Regions from separate parts of the Oricola thermophila genome, predicted to be linked through region 2. Evidence: riboswitches for the same ligand, from Rfam matches in the RefSeq annotation. Region 2 holds a riboswitch; the other holds the start of a gene.
The links. Region 2 has a riboswitch for thiamine pyrophosphate ahead of thiB (thiamine ABC transporter substrate binding subunit). Riboswitches for the same ligand answer to the same signal wherever they lie in the genome.
Positions count from the first base shown of each region.

Region 1: another riboswitch for thiamine pyrophosphate. It lies ahead of HTY61_RS15200 (YkoF family thiamine/hydroxymethylpyrimidine-binding protein); the one in region 2 lies ahead of thiB (thiamine ABC transporter substrate binding subunit).

Region 1 is NZ_CP054836.1:3,158,897-3,174,519, reverse strand. It holds gene HTY61_RS15270 (aldo/keto reductase) at 1-213, shown strand, start outside; gene HTY61_RS15265 (putative bifunctional diguanylate cyclase/phosphodiesterase) at 223-2,073, opposite strand; gene HTY61_RS15260 (thioesterase family protein) at 2,207-2,704, opposite strand; gene HTY61_RS15255 (MaoC family dehydratase) at 2,847-3,293, opposite strand; gene pncB (nicotinate phosphoribosyltransferase) at 3,416-4,726, opposite strand; gene pncA (bifunctional nicotinamidase/pyrazinamidase) at 4,741-5,340, opposite strand; gene HTY61_RS15240 (thermonuclease family protein) at 5,501-6,088, shown strand; gene HTY61_RS15235 (usg protein) at 6,092-6,364, opposite strand; gene groES (co-chaperone GroES) at 6,621-6,935, shown strand; gene groL (chaperonin GroEL) at 6,953-8,581, shown strand; gene HTY61_RS15220 (ChaN family lipoprotein) at 8,638-9,555, opposite strand; gene HTY61_RS15215 (LysR family transcriptional regulator) at 9,632-10,522, opposite strand; gene HTY61_RS15210 (NAD(P)-dependent alcohol dehydrogenase) at 10,621-11,616, shown strand; gene HTY61_RS15205 (long-chain-fatty-acid--CoA ligase) at 11,687-13,312, shown strand; TPP riboswitch at 13,399-13,510, shown strand; gene HTY61_RS15200 (YkoF family thiamine/hydroxymethylpyrimidine-binding protein) at 13,504-14,115, shown strand; gene HTY61_RS15195 (ECF transporter S component) at 14,178-14,762, shown strand; gene HTY61_RS15190 (ABC transporter ATP-binding protein) at 14,737-15,623, shown strand, end outside.
Region 2 is NZ_CP054836.1:3,633,345-3,648,967, forward strand. It holds gene HTY61_RS17455 (acetyl-CoA C-acetyltransferase) at 1-825, shown strand, start outside; gene phbB (acetoacetyl-CoA reductase) at 904-1,629, shown strand; gene HTY61_RS17465 (hypothetical protein) at 1,766-2,095, shown strand; gene HTY61_RS17470 (ABC-F family ATP-binding cassette domain-containing protein) at 2,092-3,927, opposite strand; gene HTY61_RS17475 (YMGG-like glycine zipper-containing protein) at 4,039-4,296, opposite strand; gene HTY61_RS17480 (thiamine diphosphokinase) at 4,381-5,034, opposite strand; TPP riboswitch at 5,121-5,221, shown strand; gene thiB (thiamine ABC transporter substrate binding subunit) at 5,271-6,272, shown strand; gene HTY61_RS17490 (thiamine/thiamine pyrophosphate ABC transporter permease ThiP) at 6,289-7,932, shown strand; gene HTY61_RS17495 (thiamine ABC transporter ATP-binding protein) at 7,929-8,666, shown strand; gene HTY61_RS17500 (M48 family metalloprotease) at 8,889-10,364, shown strand; gene HTY61_RS17505 (RNA polymerase factor sigma-32) at 10,368-11,234, opposite strand; gene HTY61_RS17510 (CarD family transcriptional regulator) at 11,422-11,997, opposite strand; gene fdxA (ferredoxin FdxA) at 12,339-12,677, opposite strand; gene HTY61_RS17520 (GH1 family beta-glucosidase) at 12,829-14,160, opposite strand; gene HTY61_RS17525 (RNA-binding S4 domain-containing protein) at 14,225-14,608, opposite strand; gene HTY61_RS17530 (helicase-related protein) at 14,621-15,623, opposite strand, start outside.

The DNA.
Region 1 (15,623 bases), 470 kb from region 2:
GCCTATCTGGATATCGCGGACAGGCACGGACTCGAGCCGGCGCAGATGGCTCTGGCCTTCGTCCTGTCGCGGCCTTTCACCACTGCGGCCATCATCGGCGCGACGGGCATGGATCAGCTGAGGACCGACATCGCGGCCGTCGACGTCGAGCTTTCCGAGGCGGTGCTCGACGAGATACAGGCGGTCTACCGGAAATACCCGCTTCCGCTCTAGCGGCCGGGATCAGGCGCGCTTGTCTTCCAGGCCGGTTTCCTCCGGCGGATCGATCCGGCCGGTTGGCAGGGTCGAGCGCAGCAGCCGGGCGATGGTTGCCGCGTCCGCGGGCCGCGAGAACAGGTAGCCCTGCGCGTAGTGGCAGCCCAGTGTCGCGAGCCGCTCCGCCTGTTCCGTCTCCTCCACGCCTTCCGCGACGATGTCGATTCCGATCTTGCGCGCGATGTCGATCAGGGCCTGGACGATGGCGGCGCTCGGCCGGTCGGACAGCAGCCGCGTGACGAAGGTCTTGTCGATCTTGATGATGTCGACGGGGAAGCTCAGCAGGTGGGTCAGCGAGGCGAAGCCGGTCCCGAAATCGTCCAGCGCCAGGCGCACGCCGCGCTCGCGCAGATCTGACATCTGACGCACCAGCCGGTTTTCCATCATCACCGTCTCGGTCACTTCGAGATGCAGGTGCTTGAGCGGAATGCCGGCCTTTCCGAAGGCGTCTCCGAGGCGGACATCGAGATCGGTCGCCCGGAAATCCGCGGTGGTCAGGTTGAGCGCCATGTGCTCGATGGGCAGGCCTTCGTCCAGCCAGCCCCGGAAGTCCCGGGTGGTCAGGTCGATCATCCGGTCGGTCAGTCGCGCCGCGTTGCGCGGGTCGGCGAATGCCATGAGAAATTCTCCCGCCTCCGCGATACGCCCGTCCGGCTGGCGGATGCGCGCCAGCGCCTCGACTCCGGTAATCCGGCCGGTCTCGAGACTGACCACGGGCTGGAAATGGGCGAGCACGCGGTCTTCGTTGAGCGCTTCCGCCAATTGGCGCGACTGGTCGATCCGGCGCACGATGGATGTCTTGTGGCCGGGGTCGAAACGCATGTAGCCGCCGCGCCGGGTTTCCTTCGCGTGGTACAGGGTGAGATCCGCGTTTTGTCTCAGCTGTTCCGGCGAACTGCCGTCCGCACCGTTGATCACGCCGCCCAGGGTCACGCTCGGATTGATGGTGGCGCCCTTCTGCACGATGGGTGCCATTACCAGGTCCAGCAACGCCCGCGCCGTTTCCTCCAGCGTTTCGTGGTCGCCGCATCCATGCCGGATGATGGCGAATTCGTCGCCGCCCAGCCGGAACGCGTGGTCGGGGCCGAACATCTTCTTCAGGCGCCGGGCGACCGCGCTGATCAGCTGGTCGCCTGCTTCGTGTCCGAGGCTGTCATTGACGATCTTGAGATTGTCGATGTCGAGCATCAGCAGCCCGAAGGAGTCGTGGAAGAGCGCCGGCGCGTTGAATGCCGCTTCGAAGGAACGACGGTTTCCCAGGCCCGTGAGCTGGTCGCGGTAGGCCAGGAAGTGATTGCGCGCGGTCATCTCGGTATGCTCGTAGGCGATGGTGCACAGGTGGGCGCAGCGCGCCACCAGCTCGCGCTCCATCTCCGTCGAGCTTCGCTTCTCGCGGAAATAGAAGGCGAATGTCGCTACCGGTCGGCCGTCGCGGGATTTGATCGGTGTTGACCAGCAGGCCCTGAGGCCGAGCGGCAGCGCCAGCCCGCGATAGTCCGCCCATTTCGGATCGGTAGCGATGTCCTCGGTATGCACCGGTTCCCCCAGGTATGCGGCCGTGCCGCAGGAGCCGGTATCGGGCCCGATGGGCAGTCCTTCCAGGGCCTGCGAATAGCTGTCCGGCAGGCTCGGCGCGGAAACCGGGTGCAACAGCCCCGCCTCGTCCACGCTTACTATGGTGCAATATGTGCCCTGGGCGAGCATTTCGGCGCCGCGACAGATGCGGTCGGAGACTGCGGTGAAGTCGCTTCCCGTGGCGACGGCCTCGAGAATCGCGCTTTGAAACGCGGAGAGTTCAAGTTGTTCCTCGAGCTTCATTGGCTTTTGTCCACGGCTGGCATCGCCGGAATTCATCACGCGGACATTACTAATATGTTTAATCCGTGATTCTTTTTTTCCACATCGCGTATTAATTCTTTGGATTAACGAATTTTATTTTGAAAACTCTGCGTCAGGAAAGGGATTCCACTACTTTCGGGTCCATTTCGGGCGACGGCCCTTCATGGCCTGCCGCGGCAACGAGATCGGCCATCGGCACCTTTCCCTCGGGCCCGAGGAACAGGCCCTTGATGAAGGCCTGCGCCATCACGTTGCCGTCGCGCTCCATGCGATGCTCGATATAGAGCCATTTCTCGTCCCAGCCGATCACCTGCGTCGTCAGCTCGAAGGTGTCGAACGCGTTGAGCGAGCGGCGGAACGCGATCTTCTCCGCCGCGACGACCGGGTACCACTTGCGCTCGCGCATCGTCCGCCACAGCCCGGTCCGCAGCAGCAGGTCGAGCCGCCCCAGGTCCATGATGGTGAGATAGCGGCCGTTGTTCATGTGCAGGTTGATGTCGAGGTCGTTCGGCCAGCAGCGCAGCCGGACGCGCCCTTCCTCGGTAACATCCATTCTTCCCCCCAGCATGGCGGTGAGCATGACCTGGATCATGCGGAAGACGAGGTTCATCTTGACTGCTCCTCCTTGTCGGACGGCGGTTGTTTAACGTTTACGTAAAGGGAAGTCGATACGCCGGATAGGGCCATTCTTTTCCTGCGGGCGGCGGGAAGGTGTCCCGCTTCGCGGGCCGGGTCGGTTCGGGGCGGCGGGGCTAGGCCGGCCGCCGGAACATCAGCTGTTTGGTGGTCAGCACCTGCAGCACCTCGCCCTTCTGGTTGCGGGTTTCGCTTCTCAGCGTGACGATGCCGCGATCGGGCTTGGAGCGCGACGGCCGCACCTCGGTGACCTCGCTGAACACCTGCAGCACGTCGCCGGGGCGCGTGGGCTGCGGCCAGGTGATTTCCACGCTGGCGCCGATCATGCCGCCGCCGGCCGGTATCATGTCGACGACGAGCCGCATGGTCACTGCCGCGACATGCCAGCCGCTGGCCGCCAGTCCCTTGAAGAAGGAGTCCTTCGCTGCCTCCTCGTCGGTGTGGAAGAACTGCGGGTCGAATTCCGAGGCGAAGCGCTTGATCTGCTCGGCGTCGAGTTCGTGCTTGGCGCTGACGAAGGTCCGGCCGACCTGGATGTCTTCGAGATAGAGGGGCTCTGTCATGGGATAGGTTCCGTCTGAGTCGGGTTTCGCCCGCCCTCTCACAGGAAAACCGGCTTGTCCAGCATCGGTCGCCGTCTTCCGTCGCGGAATGCCGCGAGCCGCTCCGCGGCCGCCGGCCTGCCTCACACGTAGACCGGCTTTTCCGCCCGCTCTTCCGAGCCGAAGATCCTCAGGTAGCGCTCGATTTCCCGCGGGTCGCCGGTCGCCTTGCGCGGGTTGTCGGACAGCTTCACTGCCGGCAGGCCGTTCGCCTCCGTCACCTTGCAGACCAGGGAGATGGCGCGCAGCTGGTCGTTCCGGCGCGGCGCGCAGTCGACGAAGTCGTTGGTCAGGTTGGTGCCCCAGCCGAAGGCCATGCGCACCCTTCCCTCGAAGTGCCGGTAGGTGTTAATGATCGTGTCCACGTCCAGCCCGTCGGAGAAGATCAGGATCTTGTCCCGCGGGTCGCGGCCCTGTTCCTGCCACCAGCGGATGATCCGTTCTCCGCCCTCGATCGGCGGTGCCGAGTCGGGCCGGAAACCGGTCCAGTCGGCCACCCAGTCCGGCGCGTGGCGCAGGAAGGCGGCGGTGCCGAAAGTGTCCGGCAGCACGATCTTCAGGTTGCCGCCATAGAGCCGGTTCCAGTCCTCCAGCACCTTGTAGTTGGCCCGGGCGATGCCCTCGTCGGTCTCGGCCAGTGCCGCGTAGACCATCGGCAGCTCGTGCGCGTTGGTGCCGACGGCCTCGAGGTCGTTGTCCATTGCCAGAAGCACGTTCGACGTGCCGGTGAACGCCTCGCCGATGCCCTCCTGCAGAGCCTGCACGCACCAGCGCTGCCACAGGAAGGAGTGCCGCCGCCGCGTGCCGAAATCGGAGATCGACAGGCCGGGCAGCTGCTTCAGCCGCTCCACCTTCTCCCACATCTTCGCCTTGGCCCGCGCATAGAGCACGTCCAGCTCGAACGGCCCCATGCCGCGCATCGCCGCCCTGCTGCGCAGCTCGTTGATGATGGCGAGCGCGGGAATTTCCCACATCGTCGTGTCCGTCCACTTGCCGTGGAAATGCAGTTCGAACTGCCCGTCCTTTTGCGCGATCTCGTAGTCGGGCAGCCGGAACTCGGCCAGCCAGGCCAGGAAATCCGGCTCGAAGATCTGCTTGCGGCCGTAGAAACTGTTGCCGGCCAGCCAGATCGCCTCCTTCTTGGTGAGCCGCACCGTGCGCGCATGGTCGAGCTGGGCGCGCAATTCGCCGATGTCGATCTCCTCGGCCAGCCGGATCGATGTCGTGCGGTTGATCAGCGTGAAGGTCGCGTCCACGTCGCGATGCATCTTCCAGATCATCTGCAGCATCATCAGCTTGTAGAAGTCGGTGTCGAGCAGCGACCGGATGATCGGGTCGAGCTTCCACGTGTGGTCGTGGACGCGCTTGGCGATGTCGAGGACGCGGAATACCATTTTCTTGTCCGGGGCTAGAGAAGGTGCACGCCGGCGGCGCGCATCCTTTCGGTCATGGCGGCCAGCGAGCCGTCGAGGTCGATCGCCCGGCAGGCCTGCATGACGACCGAGGTCTTGAAGCCGCACCTCACCGCGTCGAGTGCGGAGAAGCCGACGCAGAAGTCCGTCGCCAGACCGCACAGCACCACCTCGCGGATGCCGCGCTCCTTGAGGTAGCCGGCAAGTCCCGTCGTGGTTTCGTGGTCGTTCTCGAAGAATGCCGAGTAGGAATCGATTTCCGCGCGGAAACCCTTGCGGATCACCAGCTGCGCCTTCGTCCGGTCGAGGTCCGGGTGGAAATCGGCGCCCTTCGATCCCTGCACGCAGTGATCCGGCCACAGCGTTTGCGGCCCGTAGGATGCCTCGATCGTCTCGAAGGGCTGCCTGCCCTCGTGCCGCGAGGCGAAGGAGGAATGGTCCGCCGGGTGCCAGTCCTGCGTCAGCACCACGTTGTGGTGGCTGGCGATCAGGTGGTTGACCAGCGGCACGATCTCGTCGCCGTTTTCCACCGCGAGCGCGCCGCCCGGGCAGAAGTCGTTCTGCACGTCGATGACGATCAGTGCCTTGTCCGGCATTTCCGCCTCCCGTTCCGGAACTATTCCCGCCCGAAGGATTAGGCCATGACGGCCCCGATGGGAAGGCCGCCTCCGGCCGTTCCGTCCGCCCCGGCCTGAACGAAAAAGTAACCTGTTGCCGCCACCCTGACCGCTCCCATCGGCATACGGAAGGCAGGAAATGGCGGCTTCGAAATCGTCCTTTGTTGTTCCCCTCCATGCGCGCAGGACGGCCCGTCGCATACGCCGCTTCGCGCTGTTCGCGGCCTTTTTCGCCATAGGCGCCGGTGCCGCCCTGCTGGTCCGGCAGACGGACGGGCTGGAGCTGAGCCGCTTCACCGGTCTCGTCGACACCATGACGACGAGCGCCTACGCGCCGGAGCCGGAGGGCGCCGCGACCTTCCTGGCGTCGGTCGCGCCGCGCCCCATGCCGCTCTGCGGCTCCGGCCGGCGCGTCAATTGCGTGGTCGACGGGGACACGCTGTGGCTGGACGGAGAGAAGATCCGCATCGTCAATATCGACGCACCGGAGGTGAAGGGCCGTTGCCGCGCCGAGCGCGAGCGTGCGGCCACGGCGACGCGCATGCTGGCGAGCCTGGTGTCGAACCGGCCCATCCGGCTCGACCGCGAGGGCAGGGACCGCTATGGGCGCACGCTCGCCTCGCTGGTCACGCCCGAGGGCGACGTCGGCTCCGCCCTCGTCGCGCAGCGCCTTGCCGTGCACTGGCGCGGCCGGCGCGAGCCGGCGGAGACCTGGTGCGGCGCCTGACGGTCAGTGCAGCAGGATTTCCCCGTTCACCCGGCGGAACTCGCCCGGCTTGATCAGCCGCTGATGCGTGTAGCGCACCGAGTGCAGCGGCCCGTCTAGGTTCTCGTTCCAGAAGTCGAGAAAGCCGAACATCTCCGGAAAGTCCGGCGCCAGATCGTAGTCCTGCCAGATGAATGTCTGCAGGAGGTCGGGGTGGTCCGGCATCCGGTACAGGATGTGGGCGGTCGTCAGCCCGTAGCCTTCCAGTTGCAGTTCCAGGGCGCTCTTTTCTTGCATCGGTGCTCCTCCTTTCGGGTTGGGCACGGTTGAAAGGCTAGGGCAAAATTGGAATCTGTCAATGATTTCATGTTGTTGGCAGCCGCGTTGGGCGAGTGCTGATTTTTTCGCCGCACCCTCTTGAATCGAAAAATGCGCGAAACCAGATTTCCGGCGCGCGAAGCCGGAGACCGGTTCGCGCGCCTGCCGCCGGGTCGGATCCGAACGGCGGCCGGCGGGACTTTTTCAAACCATGTTTGTCCAGGAGGAAAACGGCATGAAGTTCCGTCCATTGCATGACCGCATTCTGGTCCGCCGCATCGAGGCCGAGGAGAAGACGGCCGGCGGCATCATCATCCCCGACACCGCGAAGGAGAAGCCGTCCGAGGGCGAGGTGATCGCCGTCGGTCCGGGCGCGCGCGACGACTCCGGCAAGCTGGTCGAGCTCGACGTCAAGGTCGGCGACCGCATCCTGTTCGGCAAGTGGTCCGGCACCGAGATCAAGCTCGAGGGCGAGGATTACCTCATCATGAAGGAATCCGACGTTCTCGGCGTCATTGAAGGTGAAGCCGCGGCGCAGAAGGCCGCCTGACAAGGGGAAGTGACAAGATGGCTGCAAAGGAAGTCAAGTTTCACACCGAAGCCCGCGAGAAGATGCTGCGCGGCGTCGACATTCTCGCCAATGCCGTGAAGGTGACGCTCGGCCCCAAGGGCCGCAACGTCGTCATCGACAAGTCCTTCGGCGCGCCGCGCATCACCAAGGATGGCGTGACCGTCGCAAAGGACATCGAGCTCGAGGACAAGTTCGAGAACATGGGCGCCCAGATGGTGCGCGAGGTGGCGTCCAAGACCAACGACATCGCCGGTGACGGCACCACCACGGCCACCGTTCTTGCCCAGGCCATCGTCAAGGAAGGCGCCAAGGCGGTTGCCTCCGGCATGAACCCGATGGACCTGAAGCGCGGCATCGACAAGGCCGTCGACCTCGTCGTGGACGAGCTGAAGAAGAACGCCCGCGAGGTCTCGCAGAACTCCGAGATCGCCCAGGTCGGCACCATCTCGGCAAACGGCGACGCCGAGATCGGCAAGTTCCTCGCCGAGGCCATGGAGAAGGTCGGCAACGAGGGCGTCATCACCGTCGAGGAGGCCAAGACCGCCGAGACCGAGCTGGAAGTCGTCGAGGGCATGCAGTTCGACCGCGGCTACCTGTCGCCCTACTTCATCACCAACCAGGACAAGATGCGCGTCGAGCTGGAGGATCCCTACATCCTCCTGCACGAGAAGAAGCTTTCCAACCTGCAGGCCATGCTGCCCGTGCTGGAGAGCGTGGTGCAGTCGGGCAAGCCGCTCCTCATCATCGCCGAGGATGTCGAGGGCGAGGCCCTTGCGACCCTCGTCGTCAACCGCCTGCGCGGCGGCCTCAAGGTCGCGGCGGTCAAGGCCCCGGGCTTCGGCGACCGTCGCAAGGCCATGCTGCAGGATATCGCCATCCTCACCGGCGGCACCTTCATCTCCGAGGATCTCGGCGTGAAGCTGGAGAACGTCACCCTCGAGATGCTCGGCCGCGCCAAGAAGGTCGTCATCTCCAAGGATGACACGACCATCGTCGACGGCGCCGGCTCGAAGTCCGAGATCGACGGCCGCGTCAACCAGATCAAGGCCCAGATCGAGGAGACCACCTCCGACTACGACCGCGAGAAGCTGCAGGAGCGCCTCGCCAAGCTGGCCGGCGGCGTCGCGGTGATCCGCGTCGGCGGTGCGACCGAAGTCGAGGTGAAGGAGCGCAAGGACCGCGTCGACGACGCCCTGAACGCGACCCGTGCGGCCGTCGAGGAGGGCATCGTCCCGGGCGGCGGCACCGCGCTGCTTCGTGCCGCGAAGGTGCTCGACGGCGTCAAGGCCGACAACCACGACCAGGAGGTCGGCATCGGCATCGTCCGCCGCGCCATCGAGGCCCCGGTTCGCCAGATCGCCGAGAATGCCGGCGCCGAGGGTTCGGTCATTGTCGGCAAGGTCCGCGAGAACGAAACCTTCTCCTGGGGCTGGAACGCCCAGACCGACACCTTCGAGGATCTCTATTCGGCCGGCGTGATCGACCCGCTGAAGGTGGTGCGCACCGCGCTGCAGGACGCGGCCTCCGTGTCCGGCCTGCTGATCACCACCGAGGCGATGGTCGCCGAGCTGCCGAAGAAGGAAAATCCGGCCCCGTCCATGCCCGGCGGCGGCATGGATTTCTGATCTGTCGGCAGAACTGCTGTCTCGCAACGGCCCGCGGGAGTTCTCCCGCGGGCTTTTCATTGCCCCTTGCCCATCCGCTCTTCCAGTTCCGCGCAGTGGTCCGTGTCGTCGCTGCGCTCCGTGAACACCACGTAGTCGTGGGGCAGGGAGGTCTCGCCCTCGCCGAGATGGTCGGCGAAGGAGGTCATTCCCTCCGCCACCTCTATCTGCCCGATGGACAGGACCGTCCTGTCCGGCGCTTTCGCCCGCAGCACGAAGGGCACGCCCCAGTCCTTGCGCGTGTGTCCGCCGCCGGCGATCAGCACCGCGCCGTCGTCGCCTGCCGCCAGCATGGCGTCCGCCATCGACAGGTCGCGCGCCTGCTGGACGGTGACCATGGCGGGAATCGCTTCCTCGGGCATCAGGTTGCAATGGGCCTGCCTGATTTCCTCGCCCAGCTTTTCGCGGGTGTCGTCGGGATAGGCGACGCTTTCCTCCGGTTCTGCCTCGCCCCTGCCGATGGCGCGGATCGTCTCCCGGTCGAGATCGCCGGCGGCCAGGGCCAGCCCGGCCGCCAGCGCCGCCTCGGCGACCGGCCTGTAGATCGTCCAGTCCGGCCAGCCGCGCTTTTCCCAGTCCAGCCTTTCGCCCAGCTCCGCCGCGTCCGGCGATTCCTCTGCCAGGAAGGCGTCGAGCGCGCCCTGCAGGCTTTTCGGCACCATTTCGAGCACCACCACGGGCTTGCGCCCCGCCCGCGCCATGGCCGCGATCAGCCGCGCCTGGTTGGCGTGATGCTCCGGGTTCGTGTGAATTTCCCCGACCAGCACGAAATCCGCCGTCCGCGCCGCGGCCTCGATGTCCGCGAAGGACGCCCTTTCGCCCGCGCCGGTCCACGCCGTGCCGGCGAGCGGGCTGGTGGCGTCGTCGGCCTTTGCCGGGGAGATCGCGATCAGGCCGGCAAGCGCCAGCGTCGGGACAAGCGGGGGAAGATGCATGGTTTGGTCCGATCCGGTGTCTGTCGTGATGCGGGTGCCGGTGCGGGCCGTTCACCGGCGGCAGTCGGCGACTGGCCTACCCCCTGCCCAGTTCCTCCGCAAGCATGTCGTACACCAGGCGCACCCGCCGGCTGGTATTGAGCTCGCGATGCGTCGTCAGCCAGATCGGGAATTCCATCGGCGGCAGGTCGTCCAGCACCCGGCGCACGCCCCCTTCTCGGTCACCGACCGCCTCCGGCACGATTCCTATGCCGGCGCCCGCCTTGACCAGCTCCCAGTGCACCAGGTGGCTCGCCGTCAGCACCGGGAAGTTCTTGCGCGTCAGTTTCAGCCCCAGCCGGTTCAGCCCGTCCACCATCACGTCGGTCGTGTCGAAGCCGATGAACGCCGCGCCGGACAGCTCTTCCGGCGTCCGGGGATGGCCGATCCGCTCCAGGTAGCTTTCGGCGGCGTAGAGCCGGGCGATTTCGTCTCCGATCTTCTTCGCGATCAGGTCCGGCTGGGTCGGACGGAAGGAACGCACCGCGATGTCGGCCTCGCGCCGTTTCAGGTCGATGGTCGCGTTGGAGGCGACGATCTCCACCTCGATGCCGGGCTGCTCGCGCCGCAGCCGCGCCACCACCGGCGGCAGCAGGAAGGCGGAATGGATCTCGCTGGCGGTGATCGTGATCGAGCCTTCGATCGACTGAGCCTGTCCGGATGCCGCCAGCGAGACGCGCCCCGCCGCCTCGCCCATCGCCCGCACGTGGTCGAGCAGTTCCAGCCCGGCCTGCGTCAGCGTAAGCCCGCGCCCGCCGCGCTCGAACAGCAGCACCCCCAGCTCCGATTCCAGCGCGTCGACCTGCCGTCCCAGCGTCGGCTGCGCCATGCCCAGCGCCCGCGCCGCCGCCGACAGCGACCCTTCCTCCGCCGTGACGAGAAACGCCCGCGCCCGGTTCCAGTCGAACTTTACCGCCTTCCAATCCATGCGAAAACGCATACCAGATCAAGGAAATCGGTCAATTAACTCTGCGAAATTGAATGGGTAGAACGTGGTACGATCAATGACGCAACGGAAAGAAGATCATGAAAGCCGCGATCCATGAGAAGTATGGCGACGCCGGTGTGCTCGAAATCCGCGACATCGCCCGTCCCGAACCCGCCGACGGCGAGATCCTCGTGAAGGTCTGCGCCGCCGCCGTCACCACCGCCGACTGGCGTCTGCGTGCCGCCGCCTTCCCCGGCATCATGGCGCTGCCGGGCCGGCTGATGTTCGGCCTCTTCGCCCCCCGGCAGAAGGTGCTGGGCACCGCCTTTTCCGGCCGCGTGGTGGCGCGCGGCGGTGATGTCGACCGTTTCGCGCTGGGCGACGCCGTCTTCGGCTTTTCCGGCGCGGGCGCCCATGCCGAATATGTCGCCGTGAAGGCCGACGGGCCGGTCGTCGCCAAGCCGGCGAACATCGGTCACGACGAGGCCGCCGCCGCGCCCTTCGGCGGCCTGGCGGCGCTGGTCTTCCTGCGCGATTTCGCCGGCGTGAAGCCGGGCGAGAAGGTCCTCGTCGCCGGCGCGTCCGGCGGTGTCGGCTCGTGGGCCGTCCAGGTCGCGAAGCATCTGGGCGCCGAGGTCGTCGGCGTCGCCTCCACCGGCAATGTCGATCTCGTCCGCTCGCTCGGCGCCGACCGCGTCATCGACTACCGGAAGGACGATCCCGCCGCATCCGGCGAGCGCTACGATGTCGTTCTGGATACCGCCGGAAAGCTTCCCTTCGCCAGGGCCCGGCGCATCCTCGCGAGAACCGGCCGCTACCTTCCGCTCGAATTCGGCGGCCGCGAGATGCTGCAGGCGCTGTGGGCGGGCGTGACGGGTGGCCCGAAGATCGTGATCAACGTGTCGGGAGACAGCCGCGCGGACCTGGAAATCCTCGCCGGCCTGCTGGAGACTGGCGAGATCCGTGCCGTCGTCGACAGCCGCTTCCCGTTGCGCGACATCGCCGCGGCCCATCGCCGCGTCGAATCCCGCCACGCCGGCGGCGCGGTCATCGTCTTGATGGATGAGGCGGCGGCCTGCGCGCCGTCCCCCTGAAATCATCCACTGGACAATGCCCCGGTCTTTCCGTCACTGTTCCCTTACAGCATCTTTGGGAGGAGATCGCATGCTTGGACTGATGCAGGAGTGGCCGCTCGTCTGCCACAAGATCATCGACTTCGCAGCCCGCCAGCATCCGGGGCGCGAGGTCGTCTCGCGCTCGGTCGAGGGGCCGATCGTGCGCACCACCTATGCCGCGGTGCGCGATCGCGCGCTGAAGATCGCGCAGCTTCTTTCGCGCGAGGGCTACAAGCCGGGCGACCGCATCGCCACCATGGCCTGGAACTCCGGCAACCACCTCGAGGCCTGGTACGGCATAATGGGCATGGGCGGCGTCTATCACACGCTCAATCCGCGCCTGTTTCCGGACCAGATCGCCTGGATCATGAACCACGCCGCCGACCGCGCGCTCTTTGTCGATCTCACCTTCATGCCGCTGGTCGAGAAGATCGCCCCGCAGGTGGAGTCGTTGAGGAAGGTCATCGTCATGACCGACGCCGCCCACATGCCGGAAACGGCGCTGCCCGACGTCGTGTCCTTCGAGGAATGGCTGAAGGACGCCGACGGCGATTTCGAATGGGCCGATGTCGGCGAGGATGCAGCCTGCGGCATGTGCTACACCTCCGGTACCACGGGCGATCCCAAGGGCGTCGTCTATTCCCATCGCTCCAACGTGTTGCACGGCATGATCGCCGCCATGCCCGACGCCATGGGCATCGGCTGCCGGGATGTCATCCTGCCGGTCGTTCCGATGTTCCACGCCAATGCCTGGGGGCTCGGCCAGACCGCCCCGATGATCGGCGCCAAGATGGTCATGCCGGGCGGCAAGATGGACGGTGAATCCATCTACGAGCTGCTGGACGCCGAGAAGGTCACCTTCTCCGCCGCCGTTCCGACCGTCTGGCTGATGCTGCTGCAATACCTCGAGAAGACCGGCAGGAAACTGCCGTACCTGAACAAGGTCGTCATTGGCGGTTCGGCCTGCCCGCGGGCCATCACCGAGAAGTTCGAGAAGGTCTATGGCGTCGAGGTGATCCACGCCTGGGGCATGACCGAGATGAGCCCGCTCGGCTCTCTGTGCACCATAAAGCCGGAACATGGCGACAAGACCGGCGACGCACTGCTCGACATCAAGCAGAAGCAGGGCTTCGCGCCCTTCGGCGTCGAGATGAAGATCACCGACGACGAGAACAACGAGCTGCCCTGGGACGGCAGGACATTCGGTCGCCTCAAGGTGCGCGGCCCGGCCGTCGCCTCTTCCTACTATGGCGGCGCGGGCGCCGAGCAGTTCGACGACGAGAACTGGTTCGACACCGGCGATGTCGCCCATATCGACGAGCATGGCTACATGCAGATCACCGACCGTTCCAAGGATGTCATCAAGTCGGGCGGCGAGTGGATTTCCTCGATCGAGCTGGAGAACCTGGCCGTCGGCCATCCCGAGGTCGCCGAGGCCGCGGTGATCGGCCTGCCGCACGAGAAATGGGGCGAGCGACCGCTGCTGATCGTCGTGCCGAAGGAGGGCTGCTCGCCGGCCAGGGAGGACATTCTCGCCTTCATGAAGGGCAAGATCGCCGACTGGTGGATGCCCAACGACGTCACCTTCGTCGACGAGATCCCGCACACCGCCACCGGCAAGATCAAGAAGACGGCGCTGCGCGAGCAGTTTGCCCACTACAAGCTGCCGGCCTGATTGCCGGCCACGTAGGATCGCATTGGCGGGAGCATGTCTCCCGCCGATTTCTTCTTGCCTTCCCCGCCCGCCTGGTGTTACCCAACGGCCATCGACAGGGGTGCTCCGTATCGCCGGGGCTGAGATCGGGACGCATGTTCCGGGACCCTTGAAGCTGATCTGGTTAATGCCAGCGGAGCGAGGCGAACGACATGTTTTCAGGTGCACAGCTATCCCTTTACCCGATGACCGACGATTTCGTCGGCGTCATCCTCAGCGCGCTTGGCGCGCTCGATCCCTACCGTCCGCAATTCCGTATCGAGACCGACGATCTCTCCACTCTCGTCGTCGGTCCGCCGGAACTGCTGTTTCCCGCCATGCGCGATCTCTTCGTGGCGGCGGCCTCGGGCGGCGTCCATTGCGTGCTTTCGGCCACGGTATCGCGGGGCTGTCCCGGCTCGCCGGACGATGACATCTGCACGCCGCTTTCCGGCATCGGTGCCGACCGTCCGCTCGAGGATCGCATGCGCGATGCCCGCAGCACCGTCGCCGCGGCGGAGACCACCGGCCAGGCCGTGGCCGCCCAGTTCTCGCTCTACCCGCTCGGCGCGGACGGCCACATGGACGAGATCTGGGGCTGCATCGACTTTCTCAAGTCGTCGGGCGTCTTCGACCGGGAAAAGAATTTCTGCACCAAGTTGCGCGGCGATGCCGGCCCGGTTTTCGCCACCCTGTCGGAAGCCTTCCTTCGCTTCGGTGCGCCGGAAGGCCATGTCGCGCTCGACATGACGGTTTCGGCGAACAGCCCGACACCGGTCGCCTGATCGCGGTCGCGCCTTCGGCCGCGCCCGCACCTTCCTTCCGTTGAAAAATCGAGGTCCCCGTCATGGACAATCCCTTTCGCTGGTCCCTTCGCGAAATCCTGATTCTCGCCGTTCTCGGCGCGGTCTTTGCCGTGCTCTATCTCGGCTGGGTGCAGGTCTGGCTCGTCGCCCAGGCAATCTTCGGCGCCCTGACCATGGATGTCGTGATGGGCTTCTGGTTCATCGTCTCCATCATCGCCGCCGCCATCATCCGCAAGCCAGGCGCGGCGTTTCTTTCGGAGGTGCTGGCCTCGCTGGTCGAGATCCTGCTCGGCAGCCCGGCCGGCCTGATGCTCCTCCTTGCCGGCGCGATCCAGGGCGCCGGCGCGGAGGCCGTCTTCGCCGCCACGCGCTGGCGCAACTATCGCCTGCCGGTGCTCATGCTCGCCGGTGTCGGTGCCGCGGTGTTCTCCTACATCTACACCTGGTTCCTCTATGATTACGGCACGTTCGCGCCGGGTCTGCTGGTCGCCATGTTCGTGCTGCGTTGCCTCTCGGGCGCGCTTCTCGGCGGCCTTGCCGGTCACATGGTCGTCAGGGCGCTGTACCGCACCGGCGTGCTGTCCGGCCTGGGGATCGACCATGACCTGCGCTCGGCCGGAGCCTGACGCGGCCGCCGAATGGCGTGAGGTCGCGGTCCGCTATCCCTACCGCGCCGCCGATGCGGTCGGCCCGGTTTCGCTTCGCCTGCATCGCGGCGAGCGGGTCCTGCTCATGGGGCCGACAGGCTCCGGCAAGTCGACCCTGCTCAATGCGCTGACCGGCATCGTGCCGGGCATCGTCCCGGCGCGGGTCGTCGGCGATGTCCGGCTCGACGGCGAGCCGGTCTCGGCCCGGCCGCCCTCGGGCTGGAGCGACCGCGTCGCGCGCCTGTTCCAGGATCCCGAGCAGACGCTCTGCGGCATGAGGGTCGGCGACGAGATCGCCTTCGCGCTGGAGAACCGCGCCCTGCCGGAGGACGAGATCCGGCGTCGCGTCGCCGCCGCCATGCACCGCGCCGGCCTTGCCGAGGACATGCTGAGCCGCCGAACCGCGGCGCTGTCGGGGGGCGAGCGGCAGCTCGTCGCCCTGGCCGCGGCGATCGCCCAGGACGCGCCGCTCTTCATTGCCGACGAACCGACGGCCCACCTGGCGCCAGCCGCCGCCGAGCGTTTCCGCGCGCTTTTGCGCGAGGACCGTCGCGAGCGCACCTTCGTCGTCGTCGATCACCGCATCGACGAGCTGGTCGAGGACATCGACCGGGTGGTGGTCGTCGGCCGCGACGGGCGCGTTGCCGCCGACGGCCCGCCCGGCCCGCTGTTCCGCTCCCGCCGCGCCGATCTCGAGGCACTCGGCGTCGCCCTTCCCGTCGCAGCGGCGCTCGATGCCCGTCTCGCCGGGGCCGGCCTGGCGCCGGAGAGCCCGCCGCTGACGGTCGGGCAGGCGCTGGCCGGCATCCCGCCGGGCAGGGAGTCGGCCGCCGCGCCGGC
Region 2 (15,623 bases):
ATGTCCATGGCACCGCATTGCGCGCATCTGCGCGGCGGGGTGAAAATGGGCGACCTGAAGATGGTAGACACCATGCTGAAGGACGGCCTGATGGATGCCTTCCACGGCTACCACATGGGCAATACGGCGGAGAATGTTGCGCGCAAGTGGCAGCTGTCGCGCGACGAGCAGGATCGGTTTGCGGTGGCGTCCCAGAACAAGGCTGAGGCCGCTCAGAAGGCCGGCAAGTTCAAGGACGAGATCGTTCCGTTCACGGTCAAGGGGCGCAAGGGTGATACCGTCGTGGAGGATGACGAGTACATCAAGCATGGCGTGACGATGGAGGGCGTGTCCAAACTACGCCCCGTATTCGACAAGGAAGGCACCGTGACGGCGGCCAATGCGTCCGGCATCAATGACGGCGCGGCGGCGGCCGTCCTCATGACCGAGGAAGAGGCGGCCCGCCGCGGAATCGTCCCGTTGGCCCGGATCGTGTCCTGGGCGACGGCAGGCGTCGATCCCGCAATCATGGGAACCGGGCCGATCCCGGCATCACGCAAGGCTCTGGAGAAGGCCGGCTGGTCGGTTGACGACCTCGATCTGGTCGAGGCGAACGAGGCCTTCGCCGCGCAGGCCTGCGCGGTAAACAAGGACCTCGGCTGGAACCCGGAGATCGTGAACGTCAACGGCGGTGCCATCGCCATCGGCCATCCGATTGGCGCGTCCGGCGGCCGCATTCTCAATACGCTTCTTTTCGAGATGAAGCGTCGCGGTGCCAGCAAGGGGCTCGCCACACTTTGCATCGGCGGTGGTATGGGAGTCGCCATGTGTGTTGAACGCATGTAGAATTGCCAATGTATAGAAATTGTTCTTGGTCGGGAGCCTCTGTTCCCGGCTGAGAACTTAAATGCCGGAGGAGCTTCCATGGGTAGAGTCGCACTTGTCACCGGGGGAACGCGCGGTATCGGGGCAGCGATCTCGACGGCCCTGAAGGAAGCTGGCTACGCGGTGGCCGCAAATTACGCCGGCAATGACGAGGCGGCCGCCAGGTTCAGGGAAGAGGCAGGGATTCCGGTCTACAAGTGGTCCGTCGCCGATTACGACGCCTGTGTCGATGGCATATCACGGGTTGAGGCCGATCTCGGACCGGTCGAGATACTGGTCAACAATGCGGGCATTACCCGCGACGCAATGTTCCACAGGATGACCAGGGAAAACTGGGATCAGGTCATAAGCACCAATCTTTCCGGCGTGTTCAACATGACCCATCCGGTCTGGCCCGGCATGCGGGAGCGCAAGTTCGGCCGGGTCATCAACATTTCCTCGATCAACGGCCAGAAGGGCCAGGCCGGCCAGGTCAACTATTCCGCCGCCAAGGCGGGCGATATCGGCTTCACCCGTGCGCTCGCGCAGGAGGGCGCGCGTGCTGGCATCACGGTCAACGCCATCTGCCCCGGCTATATCGGAACGGAGATGGTGCGTGCCATCGACGAGGACGTGCTGAAGACGCGCGTGCTGCCTCAGATTCCGGTTGGCCGGCTCGGGGAGCCGGAGGAGATTGCGCGCTGCGCGGTGTTCCTGGCCAGCGACGACGCCGGTTTCATCACCGGCTCGACGATTTCCGCCAACGGAGGGCAGTATTTCTCCTGAGTTCGTCTTGTCCGCTGCGCCAAGGGGCCGACACGAAACCTGAAGGCGAAACGGTGTCCAATTTGCAACCGCAGGGATGTTGTTTCCCGGCGGTCAGCTTGGCTATTGCCGCTGCGGGGCGCTACTTGGGGCGAAAATGGCCAGACATCTTTTCCTTGTTTCCGTTTTTACGGTTACGGCCGGGTTGGCGAATGCGGAGACCATAGACGGGAGCTGGTGCGCCTCGGATGGACGCAGTTTCACGATCAACGGGCCGAAGGTCCTTGCCCCCACAGGCGACCATCTCGTCGGCGAATATGACCGGCACGTGTTCCGCTATATCGGGCAACTGGGTAGCGTGGAGGAAGCGCACGATATCCGGATGCTTCTGTGGAGCGAAGGCGAGTTGCATCTCCAGCGCATCGTAGACGGCGTCGAACAGCCCGCGGAAACATGGCGTCGCTGCAAACGCGCGAACGCGCGCTAGGTGTCACGCCCCTCGATTTCCTCGCGCAGCATCTCCAGTTCCAGCCATTCCTCCTCCAGCGCGGCGTGTTGAGCGCGCTTCCCTTCCAATTCGGCAACGGTGGCGTTGAAGAACGCGGGATCCCGAGCAAAAAGGTCGGGATCGGCGAGGCGTTCCTCGAGTGCGGCAATCTCGGTTTCGATTTCCTCGATTCGCCCGGGCAGCGTTTCGAGCGCGAATTTCTGCTTGTATGACAGCCGGGCACGGTCGTTTCTCGGCTTGTCCGCGCGCGGTGCCGGGGACTTTGTTTCGGTTTGCCTGGTCGTTGCCTTTCGCGACGCCGCGGCTTCGCCGCGCTGGGCCAGCATGTCGGAATAGCCGCCCGCATAGGCGATCCAGTATCCTTGGCCGGGGCGCGTCTCGTCCGGCGCGATAACGGCATTGACGGTGCGGTCGAGGAAATCGCGGTCGTGGCTGACCAGCAATACCGTGCCGGGAAAGCCAGCGATCAGTTCCTGCAGAAGGTCGAGCGTTTCCATGTCGAGGTCGTTGGTCGGCTCATCGAGGACCAGCAGGTTGGCCGGGCGCGCAAGTGTGCGTGCGAGGACAAGCCGTGCCTTTTCGCCGCCGGACAATTCGCGCACCGGCGTCCGCGCCTGCTCCGGCTTGAACAGGAAGTCCTTCATGTAGGAGACGACGTGCTTCTGTTCTCCGTTGACGATGAGCGACTGGCCGCGCCCGTCGGTGAGAAAGTGTTCGAGTGTCTCGTCCGGGTCGAGAGCGTCACGGCGCTGGTCGAGCACTGCCATGTCCAGGTTCGTGCCAAGGCGCAGCCGGCCCGCGTCGGGCTCCATGCCGCCGGTAAGCAGCCGGACGAGCGTGGTCTTGCCGGCGCCGTTGGGCCCGACGAGGCCGATGCGGTCGCCACGATGGATACGCAGGGAAAAATCGCGCACCAGGGGCTTGTCGCCCAGGCTCTTGGAGATGTTCGTCGCCTCGATGACCAGCTTGCCGCTTTCGCGCGCATCGGCTGCGGCGAGGCGTGCGGTGCCGTCCGGCTTCTGGTGTTCGCGGAAGGCCTTGCGCAGTTCGGACAGTTCGCCCAGTCGGCGCATGTTGCGCTTGCGGCGCCCGCTGACGCCGTGGGTGACCCAGTGCTCCTCGCGGACGATCTTGCGCCCGATCTTGTGCTGCTCGCGTTCCTCTTCCTCGAACACCTTGTCGCGCCAGTCCTCGAACCCGGCGAAACCGGTGCCGTTCTCGCGCAGGATCCCGCGGTCCAGCCAGAGCGTACGGCGCGACAATTTCTCCAGGAATCGTCGATCGTGGGATATGAGCACGATGGCAGAGCGCGAGCGGGCCAGTTCGTCTTCAAGCCATTCGATTGCCGGAAGGTCGAGATGGTTGGTCGGCTCGTCGAGGAACAGGATGTCGGGTTGCGGCGCCAGCGTGCGGGCGAGCGCCGCACGGCGGGCCTCGCCACCCGAAAGGCCCTCCGTCGTGCGCCCGGGCTCGAGCCCGAGCTCGCCGAGCAGGTAGTCGGCCCGGAAGGGGTCATCCAGCGGTCCGAGATCGGCCCGTGCGTAGTCACCGACGGTGGCATGCCCTGACAGGCCGGGATCCTGCGGCAGGTAGCGCGACGTGGCGTTGCGCTCGGTTATCACCTCGCCGGCGCTCGGCTCGACGATACCGGCCGCGATCTTGAGCAGCGTCGACTTGCCCGAACCGTTGCGACCGACCAGCGCGATGCGGTCGCCCGGATGGACGGAGAAGGAAACGTTCTCGAAAAGAGGCTTGCCGCCGAAGGTAAGCGTCAGGTTCTCGGCGCGCAGCAAAGGAGGAGATGTGGCCATTGTCCAACCGTATCGCGTTGGTGGCGCATATCGAACGCGCGAAGGCGAAATGCAAGGGCCGCAAACCGCCTTGCGGCGATTCGCGGCCCTGAAGGATGCGCTATGTCCGTCTTACGGGCAGGGCGCGATGTAGTACGAACCGTCCGGACGGCGGTAGCGGCAGCGACCGTCCGCGAGCTTGCCGACCACATAGCCGGCCGCGCCTCCGATGGCGGCACCGGCAAGTGCGCCCTGAACTCTTCCGGTTGTTGCGGCTCCGACCGCCGCTCCGACGGCAGCGCCGCCCACGGCTGTCTGTTCCGCGGTCGTGCAGCCGGCCACAAGCGAGCCGGCAAGCGCAAATGCAGCAATGGTTTTTGCGATTTTCATGGGGCGATCTCCTTTTCTCCCGCCGTCACACTAGCAGCGCCGGATCGGCGGCAATGTGACGATTCGCACACCTGTCCCTTCAAGTCATTGAAGCTGACAAATGGTCATACCGCAACCGTCCTTCAGCAGAATCTCCACCCCTTCACCCGCGACATTGGAAAGCGTCCATGTCGATCCGAAGGGAACGTTCACGGCCTCCAGCGGCCACTTCGCGTTTCTCACCGTCAGGCCGGAGAGCGGCGTGAAACCGACCACGGAGAAAACGCTTCCGGCCGGCCAATCGGGGCGGAGAGGCCGCCCCGGCAGCAGCGGAACCGCTTCCTCGCGGCCGCTCGTCAGCATGACCGAGACCTCGGGATGCGCCCGCGCGAGGTCGCTCGCACCCGCAAGGTTGAAGAGGGCGTGATCGCTGCGGTCGCCGCCGAGCGCACCGACGAAGATGATCTCCCGCGCACCCTCCTCCAGCGCGTGCCGGACAGCAATCTGGCCATCCGACACGGCCTTGTCGCGGGGATAGGGCGCCCGCGGCACATGGCGGAAGCGCTTGTCCAGCGCGCTTCCGGCGGAGTCGAAATCGCCGAGCCACAGCTCCGGCTCCCGGCCCAGCGTCTCGGCATGACGGATGCCGCCATCGGCGGCGAGCAGGCGACTGCCCTCCATCTGCCGGAGCAGCCGGTCCGTCGGTGCAAGCGCGCCGTCGAGAAGGATGGCGAAGCGGGTAGCGGGTTCTTGCGTCATGGCCCAGCACTAGCCCGGTGACGGCGAACAGCCAAGCCGCAAGCGCATTTGCCCTTGAAGACGCAACGGACGCGGCCTACAAGGGCGCTGCTCTAACGGGGTGCCGCGAACGCGGCTGAGAGGCGCAGGCCAACCCGTCGAACCTGATCCGGTTTGCACCGGCGTAGGGATTAGACGCTTTCTCCGGTTGAACGGAATACGCGCCTCGATCCCAGTCCCAACCAAGGAGGTGCGTGATGCACAGACCGACACTTTCCATCCTGTCCGCAGCCATTCTGCTGGCCTGGCCGCAGGTCGCCGCCGCCGAGGACAAGCTCACCGTCTATACCTACGAGAGCTTCACGTCGGAATGGGGCCCCGGGCCGCAGGTCGAAAAGGCGTTCGAGGCGGAATGCGGCTGCGATCTCGAATTCGTATCGGTCGCCGACGGCGTGGCCTTGCTCAACCGGTTGCGCCTGGAAGGCGGGCGTTCCGATGCCGACATCGTGCTAGGACTCGACACCAACCTCACGGCAGAGGCAAAGGCGGGCGGGTTCTTCGTGCCCCACGGCGTGTCGACGGAAGCCCTGACCCTTCCGGGCGGCTGGTCGGACGACACTTTCGTTCCATTCGACTATGGCTATTTCGCCGTGATCTACGACACGGAAGCCATCGCGAAGCCGCCGAGCAGCATGGAAGCCTTTCTCGACGGCGACAATGGCAAGATCGCGATCCAGGATCCCCGTACCTCGACGCCGGGGCTCGGCCTGATGCTCTGGATCAGGAAACTCTACGGCGACAACGCGCCCGAGGCATATGCGCGTCTGAGCGAAAGGGTTCTCACGGTCACGGCCGGCTGGTCGGAGAGCTACGGGCTGTTCACGGCGGGTGAGGTGCCGATGGTGCTGTCCTACACCACGTCACCGGCCTACCACATGATCGCGGAAGGCACCGAGCGCTACCGGGCGGCCACCTTCGAGGAGGGTCATTACATGCAGGTCGAGGTCGCCGGTATCACGAAGAAGGGCGCCGACAATCCGCACGCGGCGCGCTTCCTTGCCTTCATGATCAGTCCGGCATTCCAGGACATCATTCCCGAGACAAACTGGATGCTGCCGGTCGCGCCGACGAGCGAACCGCTCGATCCGGCATTCGGCAAGCTTGTCGAACCCGCCCGTGCCCTCCTGTTCACACCGGAAGAGGTCGCCGAGAACCGCAAGGCCTGGGTCGACGAGTGGCTCCGGGCGATGAGCAAGTAACGCGATCGTGCCGATCATGAAGGCGCCGGCAGGAAGACGCGCAGCGGGCGGGGCTGCATGGGCGTCCGTCATGTTCCTGGTCGTACTTGCGGTCGGCGCCTTCCTTCCGCTTGCGATCGTCGCCCGGCCTAGCACGGGCGGTGAAATTCTGGACGCGGTGCAGGATCCGGTCGTCTGGCGAAGCCTTCGGTTCACCCTGCTTCAGGCGGGCCTTTCGACGGCGCTGTCACTCGTCTTCGCCCTCCCGGTCGCAACCGCACTCTACGAGTTTCGGCGCTTTCCGGGACGCGACACGATCCTGCGCGTCTTTGCGATGCCACTGGCGCTACCGCAGATCGTCGCAGTCCTTGCGATTGTCGGACTGTACGGCGAGCGCGGGCTGTTCAGCCAAATGGCCGAGTCGGCGGGTTTGGGCCTTCCATCCATTTACGGTCTTTCCGGGATCCTCATAGCCCATGTCTTCTTCAACATGCCGCTTGCCGTCCGTGTCGTGCTTGGCGGTCTGGCCGCGATGCCGGGCGAGTACGACCGTCTCGCCTACCAGCTCGGCATGGGTTTCACGTCACGCTTCCGCCTCGTGATCTGGCCGTTCATGCGGCCGGCGCTCATGTCGGCCGCATCTCTCATTTTCATGTTGTGCGTCACATCCTTTACCGTCGTGCTTACTCTTGGCGGCGGACCGCGCGCGACCACATTGGAGGTCGCGATCTACCAGTCGCTGACCTTCGATTTCGACGTCTCGCGGGCGATCCTGCTCGCCGGCGTACAGGTTCTGGTCACCGCGATCGCCTTCACCATGCTGACAATCGCCGGCGGCGAGGTGTCCGCGGGACTCGGCATCGGTGCATTGCGCCCTTTCCCGGTGCGGAGAACGCTTGTTGGACGGCTGCTTGCGGGACTGGTCATCGTTGCGGGCGCGCTTTTCGTGACTTCGCCCTTCGCAATTGTCGTCTGGCGGGGGCTGGCGGCGGACCTGGCCGACCTGGCGGGGCAGGCGAGCGTGCAACGCGCCATCGGAACCAGCCTCGGCCTCGGTTCTGTCGCGGCGCTACTCTCGGTAATCCTCGCCCTCATGCTTGCGGCAGGCATAACGCGGTCGGCGGCAGGCCGCCGTTTTCACGGCACCATTTCGCGGAGCGAATGGATATTCGGGCAGGCGTCGAGCCTGATACTCGTCGTTCCGCCTGTGGTCATTGCTGCCGGATGGTTCGTTGCCATACGACAGTTTGCCGATGTCTACTCGGCCGCACCGCTGATGGTGGTGACGATCAATGCGGCCATGGCCGTTCCCTTTGCGATCCGGTTGCTTTTGCCCGCTGTGCGGGACGCCGCCGAGCGCTATGACAGGCTGTGCCTGCTGCTCGGCCTGTCCGGCCTGGCCCGCTTCCGACTCGTTACCTGGCCGGTCGCGCGCCGTGCCCTGATGCTTGCCTTTGCCTTCTCGCTGGCGCTTTCGCTCGGCGATCTCGGAGTCATCGCGATTTTCGGGTCCCAGGAAGTCCAGACGCTGCCCTATCTGATCCTGCAGCGGATGGGCTCCTACCGGACCCAGGACGCGGCGGGGCTTGCCCTCGTCCTTGCCGTGATGACAATGGCACTGATGATGATCGCGGATCGCGCCGGGGCGAAGAACGATACAGGAAAGGGTGCCGTCCGATGAACGGGACATCTGCCGCGATCACATGCGAGGGCGTACGGTTCCGCTACGCCGCCGATGCCGGAGAGATGCGTTTCGACTGTGCCTTCGCGGCCGGAACGATCACTGCGCTGGTCGGCCCGTCCGGCTCCGGCAAGTCGACTCTCCTCAACCTGATCGCCGGGTTCGAGACGCCGCAGGTCGGGGCAATTCGCTTCGGCATCGAGGACCTGACACGCGCGCCGGTCGCCGAGCGCCCCGTCTCGATGGTGTTCCAGGAGAACAACCTGTTCGCGCATCTGAGCGTGTTCGACAATGTCGCGCTCGGCCTGTCGCCGAGGCTGCGTCTGAAGCCCGACGAGCGCGGCATTGTGGAGGACGCGCTGGCCTCGGTCGGCCTGTCGGGTTACGGCGCGCGCCTGCCGGGGCAATTGTCCGGCGGCGAACGGCAGCGCGTCGCGCTGGCACGCGTGGTCGTGCGGCGCAAGCCGGTGCTCCTGCTCGACGAGGCCTTTGCCTCGCTCGGTCCTGCCTTGCGCGCCGACATGCTGGATCTGGTCGCGTCCATTCAGGCCGACCGCGGCATGACGACGGTGATGGTGACACATTTTCCCGAGGACGCGCGACGAATCGCGCCGCACACCGTCTTCCTCGCCGGGGGAGAGGTCATCGCGGATGGTGCAACGGAGACACTGTTGGGCGAAGATACGGCCCCGGAGGCGATTCGTTTCTATCTGGGGACGACGGAAACGCGCTGAGGACGCGGTTTCGCCCAAATTGCCTGCAAAGCGGGTATTCGATGCAAGAATGCGACGCATTCCGCCCTGCCGGTCCGCAAAGAACTTGTGAGAGGTCCGGCATTGCCTGTAAGCGGAAAGCGAAAGGAAAGGGGCAGGCCCGACCGATTGGATCGCCGGACAAGTATTTCCGCAATGATTATGAAGCTCCTGAGGATGGCAGCGGCGGTGCATGACCGCAGGATGCAGCCGGTGCGCCGCGTCCGGGTGATCTCGGTCGCGCTGGTAATGCCGTTCCTGCTTTCCTCGTGTCAGAATCTCGGTCAGCTTGTCGGCGACCAGTCGATAAAACCGTCGGCCAGCCCCGTCATCGCGGAAAACGTGCGTTCGGGGCGGCTCGCCCGCGTAGGGGCCGCGCAGCATCCCAAGATCCTCGCAACCTACGGAGGAGAATATTCGAATCCGAAGGTGGAACGCATGGTCGCCGGCGTTGTCGGCAAGCTGGTTACGGTCTCGGACAATCCCAGCCAAGTCTACCAGATCACCATTCTCGATTCACCGAACGTGAACGCGTTCGCGCTGCCCGGCGGCTATCTATATATCACGCGCGGGTTGCTCGCCCTGGCCAATGACACGGCAGAGCTGGCCGCGGTGATCGCGCACGAGATGGCGCATGTGACGGCCAATCACGGAATATTGCGGCAACAGAAGGAGGCCGAGGTCGAACTGGCCAGCCGGATCGTTTCGGACGTGCTGTCGGACAAGGATGCCGGACGCCGCGCGCTGGTGCGCGGCAAGCTCAGGCTGGCTCAGTTCTCGCGCAACCAGGAACTTCAGGCCGATGCCATCGGCATCGCGGCGATCGGAGAGGCCGGCTTCGATCCATACGCGGCGGCCGCGTTTCAGGAGACGATGGCGGCCTACATGGATTTCCGCAATGCCGCGGGCGACATCGACACGAGCCTCGATTTCCTTTCCACCCACCCGTCCACGCCGCAACGCATCCAGCTTGCCGTCGGGCATGCGCGCAAGTTCGGGGAGCCCGGCAAGGGCGAGCGCGACCGCGAGGGGTATCTGGCGGGCATAGACGGCATGTTGTTCGGCGATTCGGCCGAGGAAGGCTATGTGCGTGGCCAGAGATATGCGCATCCCGGCCTCGGCATCACCCTTGAGTTCCCGGACGGTTTCGAAATCGACAATAGGGCGGAGGCTGTGCTGGGGGCGCGTGACACGGACAGCGCCGCGATCCGCTTCGACGGCGTGGATGTTCCGCCCGGGCGGTCGCTTTCCGATTATGTCGCGTCCGGCTGGGTGGAAGGACTGGACACGCGCTCGATTCGTGCATTTACCGTCAATGGCATGGCGGCGGTATCGGCGCGCGCGACCGCCGACGAGTGGGATTTCGACATCACCGTCATCAGGGCGGGTAAATCGGTGTACCGCATCCTGACCGCGTTGCCGCGCGGTGCACCGGGACTGGAGGCACTTGCCGCCTCGGTGCGAAATTCGTTCCGCTACCTGTCAGAATCCGAGCGGCGCGCGCTGAAACCGCTCAAGATCAGGATCGTCAAGGCGCAGCCCGGCGAGAGTGCGCGAACGATGGCAGCGCGCATGCAGGGCGTCAGCCGTCCGCTCGAACTGTTCCTGATCCTGAACGGCATGAAGCCGGGCCAGGCGATCGAACCCGGCAGAAGCTACAAGGTGGTTACGGAATCCTGACCGTCAGACGTGTTGCTGTGCGGCCATGTCGGGGTCGTCCCTGACGAGCGCACTGCGCAGCTTCTCCAGCGCCCGGTTCTCGATCTGGCGCACGCGCTCCTTGGATATCCCGAGTTCGTTGCCCAGCGTTTCGAGTGTCGCGCCGTCCTCGCTCAGGCGACGCCTTGTAATGATGCGATGTTCCCGTTCGTCCAGGATTCCCATCGCTTCGCGTAGCCAGGTGCTGCGTCGCTTGTCGTCGATCAGCCCTTCGACGATCTCGTCCTGCAGCGGTCGGTCATCGACGAGGAAGTCCATCCGCGAGGTGCCACCATCTTCCTCGGATACCGGCGCGCTCAGCGACGTATCCGGCCCGGAAAGCCGCGAATCCATGATCGCGACGTCCTTCTCCGAAACGCCCAGGGCATCGGATATCTGGCGATACATGGCCGGCAGGGAAGTCACGTTTCCGGATTGTGCAAGCCGCGCGCGCAGCCGGCGCAGGTTAAAGAACAGCGCCTTCTGGGCCGACGAGGTGCCGCCGCGCACAATCGACCAGTTGCGCAGAATGTAGTCCTGCATAGAGGCTCGAATCCACCAAGTGGCATATGTCGAGAAGCGAACCTCGCGCTCCGGCTCGAACCGCGCTGCCGCCTCAAGCAGGCCGACATGTCCCTCCTGGATAAGGTCGTTTACCGGAAGCCCGAAATTGCGGAACCGGGAGGCCATGGAAATAACCAGGCGCATGTGCGCCGAGGCAATCTTGTGCAGCGCCTCCTGGTCATGGTTTTCCTTCCACCGGATGGCGAGGTCGCGTTCTTCATCACGTTCCAGGTAGGGTGCGGCCATCGCCGCCCGTACCATGCTGCGCCTTGCAATATCCGAACCCATGCCGATCTCCCGGTCGCATCGTGGTGGAATGGTTCGTTCAGGATACGCCTTATTGTGGCGAACGGATCACGAAGGTGATGGACGGGCTGTCAATGCGGGATGAACGCGGGACCAAGTGCCTGCATCCAAAAGAAAACCCGGCCGCAAGGGCCGGGTTTCACAATTTCGTGACGCTTGCCGGAAACGGTCAGGCCGCTTCCTCCTGCGCGTCGGATTCGTCGTTTTCCGCCTTGGCGCCGCGCTTCGGACCCTTGTTCAGATGGGTCTCGATAAGGCGGACCGCCTCGGTGTCGGAGATCTTGTTGACCGCGGCAATCTCGCGTGCCATCCGGTCGAGCGCGGCCTCGTAGAGCTGGCGCTCGGAATAGGACTGCTCCGGCTGGTTTTCCGCGCGGTAAAGGTCGCGCACGACCTCGGCGATGGAAATCAGATCGCCGGAGTTGATCTTGGCATCATATTCCTGTGCGCGGCGCGACCACATGGTGCGCTTGACGCGGGCGCGACCCTGCAGGATCTTCAGGGCGCGTTCCACGAAGCCGGGTTCGGACAGCTTGCGCATGCCGATCGACACGGCTTTCGCGACCGGCACCTTGAGGCGCATCTTGTCCTTCTGGAACTCGACCACGAAAAGCTCGAGCTTCTGGCCCGCAACTTCCTGTTCCTCGATCGCCGCAATCTGGCCGACGCCATGCGCCGGATAGACGATGAACTCGCTGGTCTTGAAACCCTGCCGCTGTGACGTTTTTTTGGAGGCAGTCGCCATACTTTGCATACTCCCTGTCGGGTTCACGCCGGACCATTCCGGGGTGGGAACCGAACCTGATTTCGCCAATCAGCACATACGCAAACGCCGCTGCCCGGGAGCCCGAATCCGGTCGAGATGACCTGTCCGTATGACTACCGGCGGCGGAGGCGTTCCTTCAAAGAGGGAGCGTCAAACAGCCCAAAAGCGTGACGTGCGATGACATTCTTGCATTCCTATCACAAAAATGCGCATTTTTCAATGCGTTGCACAAAAAAGGGCTTTCGCGCATGCAGCGCGGCGAATTTCACCAGGCGCAGGTGGCCATTCGCCCGGGCAATGCAGGCGCCCGGCTCCGATGATCAGTCGCCGGTGCCCGGATTGGGCGAGAAGTACTGTTCGTACTTGTTTTCCTTGCCGTCCATTTCTTCGGCCTCGGGCAACGGATCCTTCTTCACCGTGATGTTCGGCCATTTTTCGGCATATTCGGTGTTGATCTGCAACCACTTCTCCAGTCCGGGCTCTGTGTCGGGACGGATGGCGTCGGCCGGGCATTCCGGTTCGCAGACGCCGCAATCGATGCACTCATCAGGGTGAATCACGAGCATGTTCTCACCCTCGTAGAAGCAATCTACCGGGCAGACTTCCACGCAGTCGGTGTATTTGCAGCGAATGCAGTTGTCGGTGACGAGATAGGTCACGGGCATGCTCCAGCGTAAATGACGGCCGGCTCGAGGCCGGCCGGTAAGTCCGGGCGGATGGGTACCGGCTTTGCCTGCCGGGTGCAAGTGGTCAAAAACGCGCGCTCGGGAAAGGAATTTGCCCGAATCGCGGCATGTCTGGAATCCACGTCTAATCGCCGCCGAAGGCGTCGCGGAAAGCCTCGAAGGATGCCTTTGGCGTGCGCGCAAGCGTGGAGTAGTCGACATGGACGAGGCCGAAGCGCTTTCCGTAGCCGAGCGCCCATTCGTAGTTGTCGAGCAACGACCAGGCGAAATAACCCTTTACCGGTGCGCCGTCGGCAATGGCGCGTCGCACCGCGGAAAGGTGTGCGTCGAAATAGGCGACGCGCTCGGTGTCTTCCACGCGGCCGTCCAGCAGGTGGTCGTCCCGAGCCATGCCGTTCTCGGTCACGATGATCGGGGTGTCGCCCGTATAGTCGCGATGAAGCCGGTTGAGAAAGCCGTAAAGGCCGTCAGGGTATATTTCCCAGCCCATGGCCGTTTTCGGCAACGGCCCCTCGACATTGGTGAGCGAAGGCCACGGACTGGCCGGATCGTGCGCGACGTTGGTGCGCGTGTAATAGTTCACGCCGAGCCAGTCGAGCGGCCGACCGATGGCGTCGAGGTCCTTCTCGAACCCGTCGGGCATGTGGCCCTCGAAGCCCTGGAGGATGTCGTCGGGATAGGACTTCCGCGTCAGGGCTTGTACGAACCAGCGATTGTAGAAGCCGTCATACAACCTTGCCGCGGCCACGTCCTGCGGCGCGTCGCTCGCCGGATTGGCGTGTTCGAAATTGAGCACGATGCCGAGATTGCGCTGGCCGGCCGCCCGCATGGCCTTGACGGCTCGTGCGTGAGCCAGCAGCACGTGGTGCATCGCCCGGGCCGTTGCGCGGATGTCGCGCAGACCGGGCGCGTGGATTCCAAGGAAATGCGAAAGCCAGGCGACGCACCAGGGCTCGTTGATTGTGGCGACGGCCTCCATTCGGTCGCCGATGCACCCGGTCAGCGCTACCGCATAGTCGGCGAACCAGGAGGCGACATCGCGGTTGCGCCAGCCCCCGCAGTCGGCAAGCGCAGCGGGCAGGTCCCAATGATACAGGGTGAGGTAAGGCTTCAGGCCCCGTTCGCATATCGCGTCGGCGAGGCGGTCGTAGAAGTCGAGGCCTTCGGCATTCACGGTCCTGCCATCCGGCATGACACGCGCCCAGGAGGCGGAAAAGCGATAGGCGTCGAATCCACCCGAGCGGACCAGGTCGAGGTCCTCGCGGTAGCGGTGATAGTGGTCACATGCGACCGCGCCGTTTTCCGCGTTCGCGACATTGCCGGGTGTTGCGGCGAAGGTGTCCCAGTGCGACGGGCCTGCGCCGCCGAACGAGGAACCCTCGATCTGGAATGCGGAAGTTGCAACGCCGAAGAGAAAGCCCTCGGGAAAATCGGAACGTCGCAGTGAAAGTCTCATCTGCCTTGCCTCGGAAAGCGACCTTGAATCTGCGGTGGCCATATTGCGATACGGGAGAAGCGCGTCAATCTTCGCCGGTCAGCCGCTCGATGGCGCGCCGCTCCTTCTTTGTCGGTCTGCCGGATCCCGGCTCGCGCCGGCCGCTTGCGCGGTCAAGCGCGCTGGCGGCCTTCGGTGGGGGCGGAGGCGACAGGTCCTCGTAGAGCGCCCTTGCTTCAGTCGCGGGACCGCGCCGGCTTCCGCATTCGAGGACCCGGTACACGATGACGCGGCGCGGCATGGTCATTGTCAGAACATCGCCCGGCTTCACCTCGTGGCTGGCCTGCGAGATCTTGGTTCCGTTGACCCGGACATGGCCGCCCTGTGCCATCCTGGCAGCGAGCGTACGCGATTTCGTCACGCGGGCGAAAAACAGCCATTTGTCGATGCGCTGGCGTTCATTGCCCATCGGGTGCCCGCGTCACTTCTTGAGCTGTTCCTTCAGCGCGGCGAGCTTGGCGAAGGGCGAGTCCGGATCGACCGGTTTCTCGCGCCGTGGCGGACGGGCCGAGGCGACTGCACCGCCCTTGCCGTGCGGACGCTCCTTGCGCTTGCCGCGGAACTTGCCCTTGCCCTTCTGCTCCCCTTCGGGACGCGCCCCGCCTTGCCGCTTGTTTCGGCGGTGGCGATCCGGTCGTACCTGGTACCAGACCATGACCGGTTTCGGTTCCTCGGCCTCGTCGGAATCCGACGCTTTTTCCGGGGTGTCGCCGGACTGTTCGGAGGCGGCCGATGCGGCTTCCTCCGGCTGCGCCCCGGTCGGCTCGTCCTTCGCGGGTTCGGGCTCGGACGGCGCTTCCGCGGTACCGTCGCCAGAGGTCATGGCAACCGGCTCGGGGGCAGGGACGCCATCGGAACCCGCGGCCGTTTCGGCCGGTGCCTCGGCTGCCGGCTGTGCCGGCGCGCTGGCGGCTTTCAACGCGGTCAGTTTCGATTCGAACTCGGCCGGTTCCACCTTGTCGTGGCGGTAGCCGAGGCTGCCGAGCACCGCTTCCATGTCCTCGGCCGTGGCGCCGAGAATCGACATCATTGCCGGGGTAACAAAGAAGCGACCTCCGCCGACCGCGCCGTCCGGCAACTCGCCCGATCCCTCGCGCCATTGCAGTGCCGGGCGGATAAGGTCGGCGAGTCGCTCGAGAATGTCGACGCGCACCGCGCGCGATCCGAGGTGGCGGTAGCCGGCCAGCTTGTAGAAAGTGGTGTCGAAGGCCGGATCGGGCACGAGCGACGTGCGTCCGGTGGCCAGTTGCTGCACCACGTCACCGTAACCCGGCTTGTCCCTGCCGTCGTTCTGCAACGCCCAGAGAAGGGTCAGCAGTCCCGCCGGCGCCGGCTTGATCAGGGCGGGAATGTAGATGTGGTAGAAGCCGAACCGCACGCCGTAGCGGCGCAGGGCGGCGCGACCGTCCTGGTCGAGCGACTTG